3 regions of the Solwaraspora sp. WMMD792 genome follow, and region 1 is predicted to be linked to each of the others. Evidence: riboswitches for the same ligand, from Rfam matches in the RefSeq annotation. Region 1 holds a riboswitch; each other region holds the start of a gene.
The links. A riboswitch is a leader RNA that binds a small molecule or an ion and turns the genes downstream of it on or off. The one in region 1 is predicted to bind cyclic di-AMP.

Region 1 (5,689 bases):
CCAGGCGACGTAGACGTTGTCGACGGACGGCTGCCACCGCAGGGTGACCGAGTCGGCGCCGATCGTGGTGGTGGTCAGCGCGCTGGGCGCGGTGGGTGGCTGGTCGTCGCCGGGCGGCATGGTCAGGCGCAGGCTCGGGCTGGCCGGCGAACGGTTGCCGGCGGCGTCGAGCGCGTACACCCAGAACTGGTACGTCTGCGACGGCCCCAGCCCGCCGATGGTGATCGCGTAGTCGGGGGTCGTGCTGATCACGACGTAGTCGGTGTGCAGTCGGGCGACCTCTTGACATCCTCTCCGCCCTGAAGGACGGAGATTCCCTCCACGCTGCGCGTGGAACACGCAGCGTCCGGGTGGGTTACCGCTTCACTGCGCGCCGCCGGGACAAGTCCCGGTCTTACGTGCGCTCGACGGTCGTTGAAGTCCGCCTGTCCGGCGGCCTTGATGTTGATGGCGGCGTTGATGTCCCGGTCGTGGTGACTGCCGCACGGGCAGTCCCACTCCCGGACGTTCAACGCGATCTTCTCGTTGATCCGGCCGCAGTCGCAGCACATCCGGGTGGACGGGAGCCACCGGTCCACCCGGGCGAACGCGCGCCCGTACCGCTGCGCCTTGTACTCCAGCATGCCGGTGAAGGCGGCCCAGCCCGCATCGTGCACGGACTTCGCCAGCAGAGTCCGGCCGAGACCGACAACGCACAGGTCCTCGACGTACACCGCTTGGTTCTCGCGGATGATCGCCGTGGACAGCTTGTGCTGCCAGTCCCGCCGGGTGTCGGCTACCCGCGCGTGAGCGCGGGCCACCTCGATCACGGCTTTCCTACGGCGGTTGCTGCCCCTCTGCTTGCGTGAGAGTGCCTGCTGCAACCGCTTGAGCTTGCGGGCCGCGCGGCGCAGGAACTTCGGTGCGGTCACCTTCGTGCCGTCGGACATGACCGCGAAGTGGGTCAGGCCCAGATCGATGCCGATCTCGGAGTCGACCGGCGGCAGCGTTTCGTCCTCGCCGATCTACACGACGAACGAGGCGAAGTACCGGCCTGCTGTGTCCTTGATCACGGTGACCGAGGTGGGATCCGACGGCAGGCCGCGCGACCAGCGCACCGGAACGTCGCCGATCTTCGGCAGCCGCAGGCGGCCGTTGTCACAGACCTTGAACCGGGAGTTCTTCGTGAACCGGATCGCCTGCCGGTTGTCCTTACGGGACCGGTACCGGGGCGGGGCCACCGTGCGGCCCCGGCGTTTGCCGGACAGCGAGTTGAAGAAGTTGCGGTACGCGGTGTTCAGATCGGCGAGGGCCTGCTGCAACACCACGGCCGACACCTCACCCAGCCAGGCCCGGTCCTCGCTGGCCTTGGCCGCTGTGATGACCAACTTCGACAGGTCGCCGTCGGAGATGTACTTCTCGCCCGCCTCGCGGGCCTGTTGACGCAGCCTGAGTCCGTCGTTGAAAACCACGCGGGCACACCCGAACGCCTGCGCCAGCGCGGTGCGCTGGGCGGCGTCCGGGGTGATCCGGTAGTTGTAACGGAGCTGCACGGCCATCACTGTATCATGTTGGTTTATGGTCGAACTTCGAGGCATCCGCACCGGCAGGCACTGCACTTTCGCGATGCATGTCCACTTGGTTTTCGTAACGAAGTTCCGGCACAACGTGTTCGCCGACCGGCACCTGACCCGGATGGAGGCGATCATGCGAGACGTGTGCGCCGACTTCGAGGCCGAACTGGTCGAGTTCAACGGCGGCCACAACCACGTCCACCTGCTGGTCAACTTCCCGCCCAAGGTCGCCGTGGCCAGGCTGGTCAACAGCCTCAAAGGGGTCTCCTCGCGCCGCCTCCGGCAGGAGTTCCCCGACCTGGCACGCCACTACTACCGGGCCAACAAACTCTGGTCCGGCTCGTACTTCGCCGGGTCTGTCGGCGGCGCACCGTTGAGCGTCATCAAGCAGTACATCGAGCAGCAGAACCGTCCCGGTTAAGGCACTGCTCGGGCCTGGCGGCCCTCCCAGCGCGGGCCTTCACCCCCGGCCTGAAGGCCGGAGCACTGGCCCGCATTCCGGTAGCCGGTCACCCCGACGTCGTCGGTGGCCGCCGTCCAGACCAGGGTGACGTCGGTGGTGCTGATCTCGGCGACGGTCGGGGTGCCGGGAGTGGTCGGCGGCTCGGTGTCCGCCGCGGCGAGCGCCACGGACGCCGGTAGCAGGGGTGGGCCGAGCAGTGCGGCGGCGACCGCGACGCCGAGCCGGCGTCGGGTGTGGTTGGGATCGCGCCGGATCCACCGGCGGCAGCGGTGCGGCGGTTGCGGCATGGACATCTCGCTTTCGGTGCGGCCGCCGGGACGGACCAGCGACCTTGATATCCATGATTGTCGATTGACTAGCCGGGCACCACCGCGCCGGCGGCGCGCGACCGGATCGTCCGGTCGCGACCAGCGGATCGACCGACTGTGAGCTTGCCCACTACCGATCGACGAACCTCGAACCCATGCGGGGCGACGGAAAGGGCCCGGTCCGACCGTCGCCACAGACCGGGCGCGGCAGCCCAGCCGCTGCCCCAGGCCCCATATACAACGAAGCCTGCCGATGCATCGGCAGGCCGGGCAGCACTGTCGGACGGACCGGCGTCGCGGTCCTGACTTGTCGGCGATTCCCCGCCGTAACAATCGAGGACTAGCGTGGGGACGGGGAGGGCAACCCCCGTCCCCACCATCAGTTGCTAAACACGCACGAGCGGTCTGGCGTCCAGGTCGTGCGTGACGCGCGGGAGCCGGGCCACGCGAGTGGCTCTGGTTCCACCTCCTCTCGACAGGTGGTGCGCGGGCTGGCGGCGGAGTCCGGGCTTGGCCCGCCGCCAGCCTCGGGAGCTGTGCGGTTGACACGGTGATGTCGCCATCGCCGCGCCACGCGTCGACTACTTCAGCGGGGCACATCCATCGATGGAAGCGCTCCCATGCAGGGACTGTAGCCTGAGTCACGAGTTTGCGAAAGTCCGGCGGCTGATCAGCTCACGAAATGAAGGTGTGATGAGGCGGTCACGCCCATGTTCACCGGCCGAACTGCTGAACCGCCGTGGTCGCCCCGGCGACGATCAGCAGCGCATCCGGCGGGATCAACGTCTCAGGTCCCGCGTACCTCAGCTGCCGGTCCCGCTCCTTGATCCCGACCACCGTGATGCCGTACCGCTGACGTAGCCGGGACTCGGCCAACGTCCGGCCGGCGGCGTCCGGTGGGGCGCAGACCTTGGCGATGGCGAACCCGTCGTCGAACTCGATGAAGTCGAGCATCCGACTGGCCAGCAGGTGGGCCACCCGGTCACCCATCGCCGCCTCCGGAAAGATCACATGGTGCGCGCCGACCGAGGCGAGGATCCGGCCGTGCTTGGCGGTGATCGCCTTCGCCCAGACCTCCGGGACACCCAGCTCGGTCAGCGCCACCACGGTGAGGATGCTGGCCTCGACGTCCGAGCCGATGCCGACCACCGCGCGGGGGTAGTCGGCGACGCCACACTGGCGCAACGCCTGGTCATCGGTCGAATCCGCCTCGACCACCCTCGGCAGCCGCTCGGACCAGCGGTGCACCCGTTTGGGGTGCTCGTCGATGCCCAGCACGTCGTGGCCGAGACGGAGCAGAGACTGGGCGACCTGACCACCGAACCGGCCGAGGCCGATCACCACCACGCTGTCGGCGTCCGGCGGCCCGACCGGGGAATCGTCATCTCTCATCGAAGATCCGTCCGACGCTGCGACTTTCCCGCTTTTCCTCATACGCACTGTAGTCAGCCGCTAACCTCGGCGCAGCGAATCCGGCCCGCCTGACGACTTGTCGTACGCCGCCGAACGCAGACAGTGGACATCACCGAAAGTCGTTGCCTGGTAACGGATTTTTCAGCTCAGTCAGGATTGTCGAGGTGTTGATGCCGGTGACCGATCCGGTAAGCTTGCCGGCGGTCTCCGCCAGGCGGCGCCCACCGGTGCCGGCGGTGACCGCCGCCCAATCACCCTCCGGGGTGAGCCGGGGAACCACGTTTCCACCGGGGTGAATCCGCGCCAGCGGTAGGGATCGTTCCGTCCCGAACCCGTCAGCTAACTCGGTCGGCGGCCAAGGAAAGGAACAGGATGACCGCACCCCTCCGCCGGCGGATTCCGACGGCCGCGGCCCTCGCCGCCGTCGCCGCCCTGCTCGCCGGCTTCGTCGTAGCGTCGCCGGCCGCCGCTCAGGATCCGGACGACGAAGGCGCCCCGCCACTGCTCAGCGAAGTGCTCGAATCGACCGGCCGGGGCTACGTCGAAGCCAAGGCGGCGGTCGACGAGTCCCGCAAACGCCAGTTGAAACTCAACCTCGAGTTGGAAAAGGTCGAGGAACGGATAGCGGCGCTGACCCCACAGATCGGCCAGGTCGCCTCCAACTCGTACCGTCTCGGTCGGATCACCCCGGTGATGGTCCTGCTCAACAGCGCAGACCCGGACGCGTTGCTGGAACGCGCCGAAGGCCTGGACATGATCGCCATGCACGACAACAAGCGGATCCGGGAGCTCAACGAGGCCCGCGAACAGGCCGCCCGGGCGGTCGCCGCGATCGACGCCGAAGTGGCCCGCGAGGAACAGCAACTCGAAGCGATGGCCCGCCAGAAGAAAGAGGCCGAAAAGGCCCTGCAACTGGTCGGCGCGGTCGCCACCAACGGGTTCGTCTCGGCCACCTCGCCGGTCGCCGCCCAGGCGCCGCGCAACTCGGACGGTTCCTGGCCGTCCCAGTCGTGCAGTCTGGACGACCCCACCACGAGCGGCTGCATCACGCCGCGCACCATGCACGCGCTGAACGAGGCGAAGAAGGCCGGCTTCACCCGCTTCGTCTCCTGCTTCCGCCCCGGCGGACCGTTCGAGCACCCCAAGGGGCGGGCCTGCGACTTCTCCGCTCAGCAGCAGGGGTTCGGCGGCGACGCCTTCGGCGACGACCGGCTGTACGGCAACAACCTGACCGCCTTCTTCGTCCGCAACGCCGACAAGCTCGGCATCCTGTACGTCATCTGGTACCGGCAGTTCTGGTCACCGACCACCGGCTGGAGTTCGTACAGCGGCGCCGGCGGCGACCCGAACAGCGACCACACCAACCACGTACATCTGTCCCTGCTGTGACCTGACCTCACCTCGTGCGGTGCCGGGCCGGCCCGGCACCGCACGAGACGTAGGTCGTCAGTCGGTACGCGCCGACCGGCGTACCGGTGACCGGCCGGTCGGCTGCTGCGGCGGCGGACCGACCGGGCCGGCCGGCGGGATCGCCCGGGTGACCGGCTTGTCCGCAGCCACCGTGATCGATTCGCCGTGGTGGGTCAGGTCAACGGTGGCGTTGGGGTCGACGTCGCGCAGCGAGTAGGTCACCTCGTCGTGCTGGACCGCCACCCGCAGCCGCAGGCCCCGCCACATCATGGCGAACTCCAGCCGGTTGATCCGCTGTGGCAGCCGGGGAGCGAAGGCCAGCTCCCCGCCGTGGTCACGCATCCCCCCGAAGCCAGCGACCAGCGCGAGCCACGCCCCGGCCAGGGCGGCCACGTGGATGCCGTCGCGGGTGTTGCGGTTGATGTCGTGCAGGTCCATCAACGCGGCCTCACCCATGTAGTCGTGGGCGAGCTCCAGATGGCCGGTCTCCGCGGCGATCACCGACTGGGTGCACGCCGACAACGACGAGTCCCGCACCGTAC
Region 2 (5,689 bases), 2.7 Mb from region 1:
CGGTGACCGGCAGCATGTTGATGCCCTGGATCATCTCCGGCTCGGCGCTGAACCAGGTGGCGTACGCCCCGCCGTCGCCCCAGACCATCCCGACCGACCGGTGGCCGAAGGAGGCCGGGAAGTTGGTGTCCGAGGAGTCGAACCAGTATTCCTGGATGGCCGCCGACTGGGTGGTGTAGATGTACAGCCCGGCGTCGCGGATCGCGGTGTTGCCGGTGGCCAGGCCCCACTGGATCAGGGCGTTGGCGAAGTTCATTCCCTCCGAGGACGACTCCTGGTTGTTGCCGGCGAAGAACGCTCCGTGTCCGGCGGCCCAGTCATGGCCGGCGTAGATGTCGAAGTCGCGCAGGAACGGGAACATCGGGTCGTTGCGGTCCCAGCTGTTGGCGTCGCGGATCAGCAGGTTGACCATTCCGCCGTACTGGCTGGTCGCCGCCCAGGTGGGGTCGAACTTGGCCAGCGTCGCGGCGGCGGCGATGTAGTAGCCGTAGTGGAAGTGGTGGTCGTTGAGATCGGTGTCGGAGCCGTACGAGGCGGGGTAGCCGACCAGAGTGCCCCAGGCCTGGTCGTAGAAGAACACCCGTTGGGTCTTGCCGGGGCTGGCGGTGAACCAGTCGGTCAGCCGGTTCCGGATCGCGGTGAGCAGGTGGTCGCGCTGGGCGGTGCGGCCGAGCTGGTCGGCGATCTCGGCCAGCCGGGCGGCCCGGCCGAGCGCCTTGCCGGTCCAGTAGGTGTCGTTGTCGAAGCCGGCGAGCGGGTCGCCGGACGCGGCCTGGTCCAGGTGCGCGGTGAGCGTGGCGAGGTCGGCACCGACGCTGGTGGCCACCGCCGGGACCTCCGGCAGTACGCCGTGGAAGCGCATCGCGGTCCGGAACGATGTCGCGCCGATCAGGTTGCGCATCGGGCCCCGGGCCGACACGTAGGTCTCGGCGATCGGGCTGCCGCCGTCGAGGTGCTTCCACTGGTGGGGATAGAGGGAGACGACCGTGCCGGTGACGGAGCCCTCCCGGGCCGTGGTGGTGAAGCTGTAGGTGGCGTCGACCGTGCTGCTGGCCTGATCGTAGCTCCAGCTGACCCGGGTGCCGGTGACGTGCGCGTGGGCGTACCGGCCGTAGCTGTCCATCAGGGCGGTGCGCCGCGCGGCGCTGGTGCCGGCGCCGGTCGGCAGCAGCGCGACGGAGAAGTAGCCGCGGCCGGCGAGGGTGGAGCTGATGGTGGTCCCGTTGACGGTCCAGGTCGCGCCGCTGGGGGCGTAGGCGACGTAGTCGTGGCCGCGCATGGAGAAGCCGACCCGGGTGCCGCCGTGGTGCCAGACCGTCGGGGTGCCGGGAAACGACAGTTCCGCGTTGCCGCCGGTGACCTGGGCGTACACGAACGGCAGACCGTGGCCGACGGTCGCGCGCAGGGTACGGGCCCCGTCGGACCAGTACGGGCTGACCGTCCAGTCGGTCCAGCCGTCGACCTTGACGTCCGGGGCGTTGAGTCCGGCGACGCCGAGGGTGAACTCCCGGGTGTACGGGTAGTGGTATTCGCCGACGCCGGTCGACGTGCCGGAGATCGCCGCCTCGGTGGTGTAGGAGACGCCGAGTCCGCCGGCGGTCGGCTGGAACGACATCGGGTGGGCGTGCAGCGGGTCGGAGTAGGCGCAGTTGTACCGCTTGAACAGCAGCGACGACCACCAGTCGTTGGTCGGCACCGCGCCGGCTGGGGCGTTGCCCGTGACGTACTGCCGGGGGTTGGCGGAGATGTTGCCGCAGGCGGTCGGGGCGGCCGCGCCCGCCGGGCGGGTGGTGGTGTAGCTGCCGGCGCCGACGGTGGCGGCGTCGGCGGTGCGCAGTACGCCGAAGATCAGTCCGGTGGCGGCCAGCGCCGTCACGGTGGTGGCTGCCAGGATCCGGCGCGGCGTACGACCTGTTCGCGCGCCACGGATCGACAGGTTCATGGTGCCTCCGGGTTGGGTCGGGCGCAGTCCACGATCGCGAAAAATTTCACGCCCATTAATGAGTTATTGCCAGGAGGTCATCAGACATACGGGCTCCTGTCAATATCCCGACATGAAGTTTCGTTCATCCGGTACGGGGTCGTCGCGGTCTGTTGACAGCCGTGCCGCTGCTGCTATATATCTAACTGTGAGAGCGCTCTCTCGGCCTCGCGGGCGGCAATGTGCCCAGCGTGAGCCGGGTGTGACTGCGTGGTGGTAGAGCGCTCTCGTGTGGATGCCGGTGGCCGTCGGTCGATATGCCGATCGGTCTTTCGGTGCTGCCCGAGGCTCCTGCACATCTATTATCGATGCTGACAGGAATCGTCCTCCGGGAATGCGCTACGGCGATTCGGGGGATCACCGTCGAGCCGGCGGGGGCGTCGGTTCATAGCAGTACGGGGGCGGACGGCCACCGACGTGGCCGTCCGCCCCCGTACGCGCGACGTCAGTACACCGACAGGTGCACGTGGTTGGTGTGGTCGCTGGACGGGTCGCCGCCTGCGCCGCTGTACGTCTTCCAGCCGCTGCTGGGCAGCCAGATCCGCTTGTACCAGATCACATAGAGCACGCCGAGCCGGTCGGCGTTGTTGATGTAGTAGTTCGCGAGGTTGTCGCCATAGCTCTTGTCGCCGCCGGTCGCCACTCCACCGAAGCCGTTGGGCTGGGCGGCGAAGTCACACGCCCGGCCCTTGGGGTGCTCGCCGGAGCTGCCGTTGCGGAAGCAGGACACGTAGCGGGTGAAGCCGGCAGCCTTCGCCTGGTTCAGGGCGTGCAGCGTACGCGGCGTGATGCAGCCGGAGGTGGTGGGGTCGTCGACGTTGCACGACTCGGCCGGCCAGGAGCCGTTGGCGTTGCGTGGGGCCGGGGTCGCCGACGCGCTGGACGACCCGGATCCCGACGAGCCGGAGCCGGAGGATCCTGAGCCGGAGGATCCGCTGGCGGCGGCCCGCTCGGCCTCCTCCGCCGCCTGCTGCCTCGCCCGTTCCTCCGCCTCCTTCTCGGCGGCGACCGCGACGGCCAGGGCCCGCTCCGCCTGGTTCCGGCGCTGGTCCATGATGGTGACCTGCTTCTGCTGCTCCCGGATCTCATGCTCGATCGCAGCCTTGGACCTGGTCACCTGGTCACGGGTGCGGTACAGCTCGCGGAGCTGCTTCTCCTCGTTGGCGGTCACCGCGCTCAGCGCCGCCGCCCGGTCGATGAACCCTTCCGGCGAGGTGCTGTTGAGCAGCGCGGAGACCGGGCCGAGCCGGCCGTTGCGGTACGCGCGGTCGACGATGTGCCCGACGTTCCTGTTCCGTTGCTCCAGCTCAGCACCGACCGTGTCGAGCTGCTCGGACAGCTTCTTCTGCCGGTCCTTCGAATGGTTGAGCGCCGCCTTGGCGTCGATCCAGCCCTTCGAGGCCGCATCGAGCTCCTTGCGCAGGCTGTCGGTGCCGCCCTCGTCGTCGACCCGGTCGGGTCGGTTCGTGGGCAGGGCGGCTCCGGCCGGCGAGCCGATCGGGGTGCCGGTGACGGCCATCAGGGCGGCGGTCAACGCCGCCAACAACGCGAATCGGGTTTTCCTGTGGACTGTGCGTGACACTGTGCGTTCCTTCCGTCAGCCGCCGACCGGGTTAGCTGACGGGTTCGGGACGGAAGATCCCTACCGCGTGACGCGGATGCACCCCAGGTACGTGGTTCCCCGGCTCGCCGTACGGCGATTAGGCGACGGCCTCCGCGGGCGCCGGAGGGGCGCCGCCCGAGCGGAGACCGGGGCCGAGACTACCGGTTCCCCGGGTTGCCGTCCCGGTATCGATAGCCATGTTATGTCTGGAAAAATCAGAAATATACGTATATCGTAGCTGTCAACGTCGCGGTAAGGTCACGAAACTTAAGCATCTGCTAATCACCAGTCGGCCGGTCCACAGGAGTCGGCGGGGGCCAGCGGCTCGATCTGCAGCGTCGCGTGCTCGATACCGAACTCGTCGTGCAGGGCCGTCCGGGCGTCCCGCAGCACCGTGCCGATATCGGCTGACGGGGTCACGGCCAGGTGTGCCGAGGCCACCTCCATGCCCGGGGTGAGCGTCCAGACGTGGAGGTCGTGCACGTCGCAGACGCCCGGCACGGTGGCCAGCCGGCTGCGGACCCGGGCGACCTCCACATGCTCCGGCGCCGCCTGCACCAGGATGCGCAGCGCGGCCCGGGCCAGCCGCCAGGTGCGCGGCAGGATGAACACCCCGACACCGACGGCGACCAGCGGGTCGGCGTACCACCAGCCGGTGGTGGCGATCACCGTGGCGGCCACCAGCACTCCCACCGAGCCGAGCAGGTCGCCGAGTACCTCCAGGTAGGCGCCCCGTACGTTGAGGCTCTCCCTGGCCCCCTGGCGCAGCAGGGCGAAGGCGACGATGTTGGCGAGCAGTCCGGCGACCGCCACCACCAGCATCGGGCCGACCGTCACCGGCTCCGGATCGGCGAACCGGCGGGCCGCCTCAACCAGGACGTAGAGCGCGACCCCGGCGAGCAGTACGGCGTTCGCCAGCGCGGCCAGCACCTCGAGGCGGTAGAGGCCGAAGGTGCGCTGCGGCTCCCCGGTCGGTCGCCGGGTCGCGGCTATCGCCGCGAGCGCCATGCCGATGCCGAGTACGTCGGTGAACATGTGCCCGGCGTCGGACAGCAGTGCCAGGGAGCCGGTGGCCAGCGCGGTGACCGCCTCGACGACCATGAAGCCCGCCAGCAGGGCGAAGGCGGCCCAGAGACGCCCGTAGTGTCGCTGGCCGGTGCTCCCGGCGCCGTGATCGTGTCCGACTCCCACGCCTGCCACCCTCCGTCGCCCGGCGTCTCGTCAGTAGACTAATGCTCACATAGCAATATGTGCAATCGACTCCGGGTCGAGGTCGATGGTGACCAGCCGCTGCGTCGCCCGGGAGAGCGCGACGTAGAGGGTGCGCACCCCGGCCTCGGACTCGGCACGGATCTCCTCGCCGGCCACCAGCACCACCGCGTCGTACTCCATGCCCTTCGCCTGCAGGCTCGACACCACCTGCAGCCGAGAGGTCGCCAGCTCGCCGAGCCAGCCGGCGACCTCGTCCCGCCGGGCCACCGCGGCGATGACGCCGACCGTCCCCTCCACTGCGGCCAGCATCTCGGCGGTCGCGGTACGGACGGCAGCCGGCAGCACCGCCGCAGCTATCCGGTCCCGGCGTGGCGCCACCCCGGTCGATCGGACCGCCGTCGGCAACGGGGCGTCCGGAGCGACCTCGCGGATCACCTCGGCGGCCAGTTCGAAGATCTCCGCCGGGTTGCGGTAGTTCGTGGTCAGCTGGAATTCCCGCCGCGGCCGCCGCCCCAACGCCCGGTCCCGGGCCTGGGCGAGCTCGGCCGGATCCCCGGTCCACGCGGTCTGCGCCGGATCCCCGACCACCGTCCAGGAGGCGAGTCGGCCCCGGCGCCCGATCATCCGCCACTGCATCGGCGACACGTCCTGCGCCTCGTCGACCACCACGTGGGCGTACTCCCGGTAGTCGGCCGGCCGCTCCCGGGCGGCGGCCCGGGCCGCCCGGTCCCGATCGGCGAAGGTCGTCACCTCACGCACCCCGCCGGTCACCTGGAACGGATCCCGGTGCCGGCGGCGGGGCTGCGGTGGCCGGCCGAGCAGTTCGTCCAACTCGTCCAGCAGCGCCACGTCCGCGATCGTCGGCCCGTTGTCCGCCAGGCCACCGAACGCGT
Region 3 (5,689 bases), 5.9 Mb from region 1:
CCCGACGGATGGTCGGCCGTGGCGGGCTGATGTTCCTCGAGGCGTTGCTGCGCTGGCTCGCGATCGCCCGGTCGGTGCTCGGCTCACGCCGGGCGATCGCGGTGATGGACCGGTACGCGGTCTGCCAGTACGCCAGCATCCGCACCCACGGCGCAGGCCGCTGGGAGCGGCTCGCCCGGCTGGCCTACCGGGTGTTTCCCCAACCGGACGTGACGTTCCTACTCTTGCTGCCGCCCGCCGAAGCGGCCCGGCGGATCGACGCCCGGGGCACCGACCACGAGTCGCTGGAGTTCCTGGCGACCAGCGCGGCCGCATACGGGTCGCTGCCGGAGGCCGCCGGGTTCGTGGTCATCGACGCCCGGGGTACGGCCGCCCAGGTCGCCGCAGTGATCCGGCAGCGGCTGACCGAATGGCGGCCGGACGACGGCCGTCCAGCCGGCGCCTCGTGGCGGCCGGATCCAGACGATTCGCGTGCGTCGTGACCCGCAGGCCGGTGTCTGTCGGGAGGTGATGAACCGTGCACCCCGCTCGGGCCGTACTCCTGGCCAGGACCAACCAACCGGCGTTGGCCAGGACCAACCGACCGGCGGGCAGTGACGAGGATCGCAGGAGGGGTAGTGACGGGAATCGCTGCGCCCTGCCCGGTGTCGTGGTGTGCTGGGAGCCTGCCACACCCCGCCGACCTCAGTGAATCGGGCAGTCGGCCGGCCCGACGCAGCGCGGCGATCGAGGAGCCTGGCAGGAAACGCCAATCCTGTTCACAGCAATTATTCAGGCAATCGTGTCAGCTTCGACTCACGAGACGGAATCCCTGACGCGTCTCATCTGTTGTGCAGGTGTCGGCGCCATACGGCGGGGCCTGCCACATCAGGTTCGCCGGATCGGAGGCGGACGTGACGGGGGAGAGGCTGATGGAGATGCGCATCGCAGGTGACAGGGCACGACGTGGGGTTAACGAGGGGACCGTGAGCAACGTGGAGAAGACGATGGCTTTGCGGACCGACGAGGTCGCCGAGGAGCGGGACCTCGTTGGCGTCTACCTGCATGAGATCTCCCGCACGCCGCTGCTCGATGCGGCCCGGGAAGTCGACCTCTCCAAGGCGATCGAGGCCGGTCTGTACGCGGAGCACCTGCTGGAGCAGGGCGTGCCGCGGGCCGGGGTGAGCCGCGAGGAGTTGGAGCGGCTGGTCGTCGAGGGTGAACGGGCCAAGGACCTGTTCATCCGGGCCAACCTGCGCCTGGTGGTGTCGATCGCCCGCCGCTACGTCCGGTCCGGGATGCCGATGCTGGACCTGATCCAGGAGGGCAACACCGGTCTGGTCCGCGCGGTGGAGAAGTTCGACTACGAGCGTGGTTTCAAGTTCTCCACCTACGCGACCTGGTGGATTCGGCAGGCCATCAGCCGGGCGATCGCCCAGCAGGAGCGGACCGTACGGCTTCCGGTGCACCTGGTCGAGGACGTCAACCGGATGCGCAACGTGGCCCGGCAGTTGACCCGTGAGCTCGGTTCGGACCCGGAGCCGGAGCAGATCGCCGCCTCGCTCGGCGTGCCGGTCGAGCGGGTGCACGAGCTGGTGCGGTGGTCGCAGGACACGGTGTCGCTGGACACCCCGGTCGGCGACGACGGCGACACCAACCTGGGCGACCTGGTGGCCGACAGCGACGCACCGTCGCCGGAGGACATCGTGCTCACCGGGTTGGAGCGGCAGCGGATCGAGGGCCTGCTCAACCACCTGGACGACCGGTCCGCCGGCATCATGCGGGCCCGGTACGGCCTGGAGGACGGGCGGGAGCACTCGTTGACCGAGGTCGCGTCGCGCTTCTCACTGTCCCGGGAGCGCATCCGTCAGCTGGAGATTCAGGCGCTGGGCCGGCTGCGGGAGCTGGCCCGGGCGGAGGGGCTGCAGGCGGCCTGACGAATCGGCTGCAGGCGACCTGATCCGCCGATGAACTGACAGCGCCCACCGACGAACTGACGACGGCCCGGCATCCGCGCTCAGCGGATGCCGGGCCGTCGGCGGTGTCGGGCGAGCGACCGGGTCAGCGGACCCGGCCGTAGCCGTACGGCGGCATCATGTCCACGCTGGCCAGCTCGACGGTGCGGCCGAAGGTGGGTGCGTGGATCACCTGGCCGCCGCCCACGTACAGGCCGACGTGGGCGAGACCGTTGTAGAACACCAGGTCACCGGGCTGCAGTGAGCCACGGTTGATTTTCGCGACCACGTCCCACTGCATCGCCGCGTTGTGCGGCAGACTCTTGCCGGCGGTACGCCACGCGGCGAGCGTCAGGCCCGAGCAGTCGTAACCGTTCGGGCCGCTGGCAGCCCAGACGTACGGCTTGCCGATGGCTCCGTACGCGAACTCGACGACCGAGCCGGCGGCACCGGACACCGACGGGACGGTCCCGGTGTACGACGAGCCGGTCTCGCTCGCGGCACCGTAGGCCCGTTCCCGCTTGTCCATCAGCTCGTCGATGTCGGCTTCGATGCTCTTCTTGCGGTCGGCGAGCTCCTTGACCTGGGCGTCCTGCTTCTCCAGGGCGGCCTGCAGCTTCTCCTGCTCGGCCAGGTAGGTCAGCTGGGTGCTGGTGAACTCGGTGAGCCGCTGCTGCCGGTCCCGGGCCAGGTGGTCGAGGGTGCCGAGCCGGTGGATGAAGCTGCCGGAGGTGCCGTCGAGCAGGGCGGTCGCGGTGCTCAACCCGCCGGTCTTGTACGCGTTGACCGCGATCTGACCGACCTCGGTCTGCGCCGCCGCGAGTTCGGCCTGCAGCGGGCCGAGCTTGGCGTCGATCTCCTCGGCCGCCGCCCGGGTGGCCTTGGCCTCCTCCCTGAGCCGGTTGTACGACTCGACGACCTTGGCCAGCTCTTCGGATTCCTTGTCGATCTGCTGCGTGAGCTCGCTGACCGTCGGCTGGGCGGTCGCGGCGGTCGCCGGTACCACCAGGCCGAGGCTTACGCCGGCCAGCATCAGGGTGCGCAGCAGAATCCGCGCTGTTGACAAGAACGCAGAACCCTTCTTCCTCGCCGCCTACCGGGTTAGCTGACGGATTCGGGCGGGAAGTTCGCCCTACCGCGGTGAACCGCGGATTCACCCCAGTTGCCGATGGGTCCCCGGATCGCAACCGTGAGATCACTGTTCGTAACGTCGGATAATCTCGGTACGGCGATTCGGCGGCACTGGACCGGCGTCACCGCTTCCCGGCGACTGGCGACCGGACCAGCCGGTCCAACTTAGCCGCAAGGGTCGCGACCCGGAAAGTGCTGCGATCGTGATCCGTGGCATGGAACTGGCTGGGGTCCGTTGACAGTTACTGGATGTGACGGTTGGCTGCTCTGGGCAACATTCCTATTGCCTTCGCGTGACCGGTCGACTGCGGTACGTCGTCATTGGACAGCGCCTGATCAATTGCGAATAATGCGTCATTAGTCGGTCTGCGCGGTTGTCGTCAGTAAGCTATCTGGATAAATAGGCGCAAAAGGTCTGATTCGCCATCCAGGACGCGGCCTGCCGTACGTCATTCTGCTAGGTGGCAGAATGACTACCTTCCATCGAGTAGCTTGCTGTTTGCACAATGGACCCGCAAGGTCAGCGCCGCACGAGCCCTTCGGAGGCAGCTATGCGTGCTACTCGCCAGACCCCACCCCGACGCGGTTCCCCGGTACCCGCCCCGTCCGGCTCCAGTGTCGGACGGACCTTCTACCGGCAGCCCGGCATCTGCGTGACCGGTGAATGGTTCGTCGTGGCCGGCCGGCGGTTCGCCGTCCGCGACCTCACCGAACTCCGGACCGCACGGGGCGCCCGCGACCGGCTCACCGGCCGGGTGATCGCGGTGACCGCCCTGACCCTGACGGCGGTCGCGGTGACCGTCGGCTACACCCGCGGGCTGGACGAGGTCAGTGCGGGGGCCTACCTCGCCATGCTGGCGGCTGCGTTCGTGCCGGTGGCGGTCGCCTGGCTCGGCGACCGGCTGCGGCCGCGGGCGTACGAACTCTGGGGCCGTCACCAGGGACTGCTGTTGCTGCTGTTCAGCACCGACGACGAACGCCAGTACGGCCAGGTGAGCCGGGCGTTGATGCGGGCCCGGGAAATGTCCCGGCTGGCCGGTCTGTCCGAGCCGGTCACCATCGAACCGTGGGTGCCCGACCAGCGGTGAGCGGGCCCGACCGTCGCTGCGGTCGCCAGCGGGCTGGTCGACGTCGATCAGCCCGCGTCTCGCCCGTCCAGTTGACGGGCGAGGTCGTGCAGCATCGCCACCGAGTCGGCCGGTGACAGGGATTCTGCCCGTAGTCGGTCGAAGACATGCTGGTACGGCCGGACCTCGTCGGCCCGGTCGATGACCTCCTCGACCAGAGCGCTCTCCACGTACACCACGTCGGCGTCGGCCTGGTCGGCGAAGTGCAGGATGACGAACGGCCCGAGCACCGTGTTGCTTCCGGCGGTGAACGGCAGCACCCGGACCGTGACATGAGGTGCCGCCGACATCTTCGCCACATGCTGGAGCTGCTCGCGCAGCACCCGCGGGCCGCCGGTCATCCGGCGCAGCGCCGCCTCGTCGATGACCACCTCGATCTGCGGCGGATCGGCGCCGAAGAGCACCTCGTGCTGGCGGGCCAGCCGGATCTGCACCCGCCCTTCGATCTCGGCCGCCGGTACGTGGTGCGGGCCGTCGGCCGGGATCACGGCGCGGGCGTACTCCTCGGTCTGCAGTAGGCCGGGGAAGCTGATCGGCTGGAAGTACCGCAGTGCCGACGCCTCCGCCTCCAGGCCGATGTAGGCCGCGTAGGCGGCCGGTACCCGGTCCTTGTAGCCGCTCCACCAGGCGCGCCGTCGTGCCGCCCGGGCCAGCTCGACGAGCTCCTGCACCTGCTGCTGGTCGCGTACGCCGTACAGGTCCAGCAGGGCCTTGACGTCGTTGGTCGAGATGCTGACCGACCCCGACTCGATCCGGATCAGCTTCGACAGCGACCAGTCCATTTGAGCGGCGACGTAGTCCTGGGTCAGCGCGGCGGCCTCGCGTGCCCGGCGTAGCGCCGCACGCAGCCGGCGACGCCCGATGGTCGGGCCCTGGTGTCGGGCAGGCATGGGAACGCTCCGGGGGAGTGCCTTGCAGAGTGCCACCTGGCTGGTTGCCACCCTGTTGCACGCTACACCGCCGCCGTCAGGTCTGCTAAGGACGGCCGGCCCCTCCGCATGGTCCGGACGGCGGTTCCACTGGTTTTCGCGGTGTCGCCCAGTCGCGTCGGCAAGATCGGGGACTGATACAGTCCGCCCGATTGCCTGCGTGCTCTGATGGCAAATTTACCGATTTATCCTTATTAAGGAGTCTGGGTGACTGTGATCAGCACTGCCGGTCCGGCGTGGCGTAAGAGCCGCCGCTGCGAGGCGACGACCTGCGTCGAGGTAGCCGAGATCGGCCCGGCGGTCGGGGTGCGCAACTCCACCGACCCCGGAGTGCACCTGGAATTCTCGGCAGCCGCCTGGTCGGCATTCGTCGCCGGGCTGTCCGGTGCGCCGACCAGCTCCGGCGGCCACCCGATGGGTTGATCCGACGCCGCACGAGGCTCGGCTGCACGGCCGCCGACAACGTCGGCCGTACGCCCCGGCCAGGTCGGCCCGACGACGGTGCCGGCCCGGCCGGGGCGCTGTCAACCGGTCACCGCCCGCCCGGTGTCAGCCGGTGAACACCTTG

Region 2: linked by a shared signal. The riboswitch ahead of O7629_RS18025 (hypothetical protein) and the one ahead of O7629_RS30035 (hypothetical protein) in region 1 are both predicted to bind cyclic di-AMP.
Region 3: linked by a shared signal. The riboswitch ahead of O7629_RS04150 (NlpC/P60 family protein) and the one ahead of O7629_RS30035 (hypothetical protein) in region 1 are both predicted to bind cyclic di-AMP.

Annotation. Positions count from the first base shown of each region.
Region 1 is NZ_JARUBH010000009.1:6,455,558-6,461,246, reverse strand. It holds gene O7629_RS30060 (cellulose binding domain-containing protein) at 1-252, opposite strand, end outside; partial or broken gene O7629_RS30055 (transposase) at 249-1,538, opposite strand; gene tnpA (IS200/IS605 family transposase) at 1,558-1,974, shown strand; gene O7629_RS30045 (hypothetical protein) at 1,971-2,309, opposite strand; gene O7629_RS30040 (TrkA family potassium uptake protein) at 3,039-3,716, opposite strand; cyclic di-AMP (ydaO/yuaA leader) riboswitch at 3,972-4,107, shown strand; gene O7629_RS30035 (hypothetical protein) at 4,110-5,126, shown strand; gene O7629_RS30030 (glycoside hydrolase family 65 protein) at 5,184-5,689, opposite strand, start outside.
Region 2 is NZ_JARUBH010000009.1:3,784,118-3,789,806, reverse strand. It holds gene O7629_RS18030 (glycosyl hydrolase) at 1-1,942, opposite strand, end outside; gene O7629_RS18025 (hypothetical protein) at 2,427-3,563, opposite strand; cyclic di-AMP (ydaO/yuaA leader) riboswitch at 3,568-3,698, opposite strand; gene O7629_RS18020 (cation diffusion facilitator family transporter) at 3,867-4,775, opposite strand; gene O7629_RS18015 (AAA family ATPase) at 4,821-5,689, opposite strand, start outside.
Region 3 is NZ_JARUBH010000009.1:583,361-589,049, forward strand. It holds gene O7629_RS04140 (dTMP kinase) at 1-482, shown strand, start outside; gene O7629_RS04145 (sigma-70 family RNA polymerase sigma factor) at 918-1,916, shown strand; gene O7629_RS04150 (NlpC/P60 family protein) at 2,041-2,967, opposite strand; cyclic di-AMP (ydaO/yuaA leader) riboswitch at 3,011-3,157, opposite strand; gene O7629_RS04155 (DUF6232 family protein) at 3,617-4,153, shown strand; gene O7629_RS04160 (helix-turn-helix transcriptional regulator) at 4,201-5,082, opposite strand; gene O7629_RS04165 (DUF397 domain-containing protein) at 5,329-5,544, shown strand; gene O7629_RS04170 (DUF3817 domain-containing protein) at 5,671-5,689, opposite strand, start outside.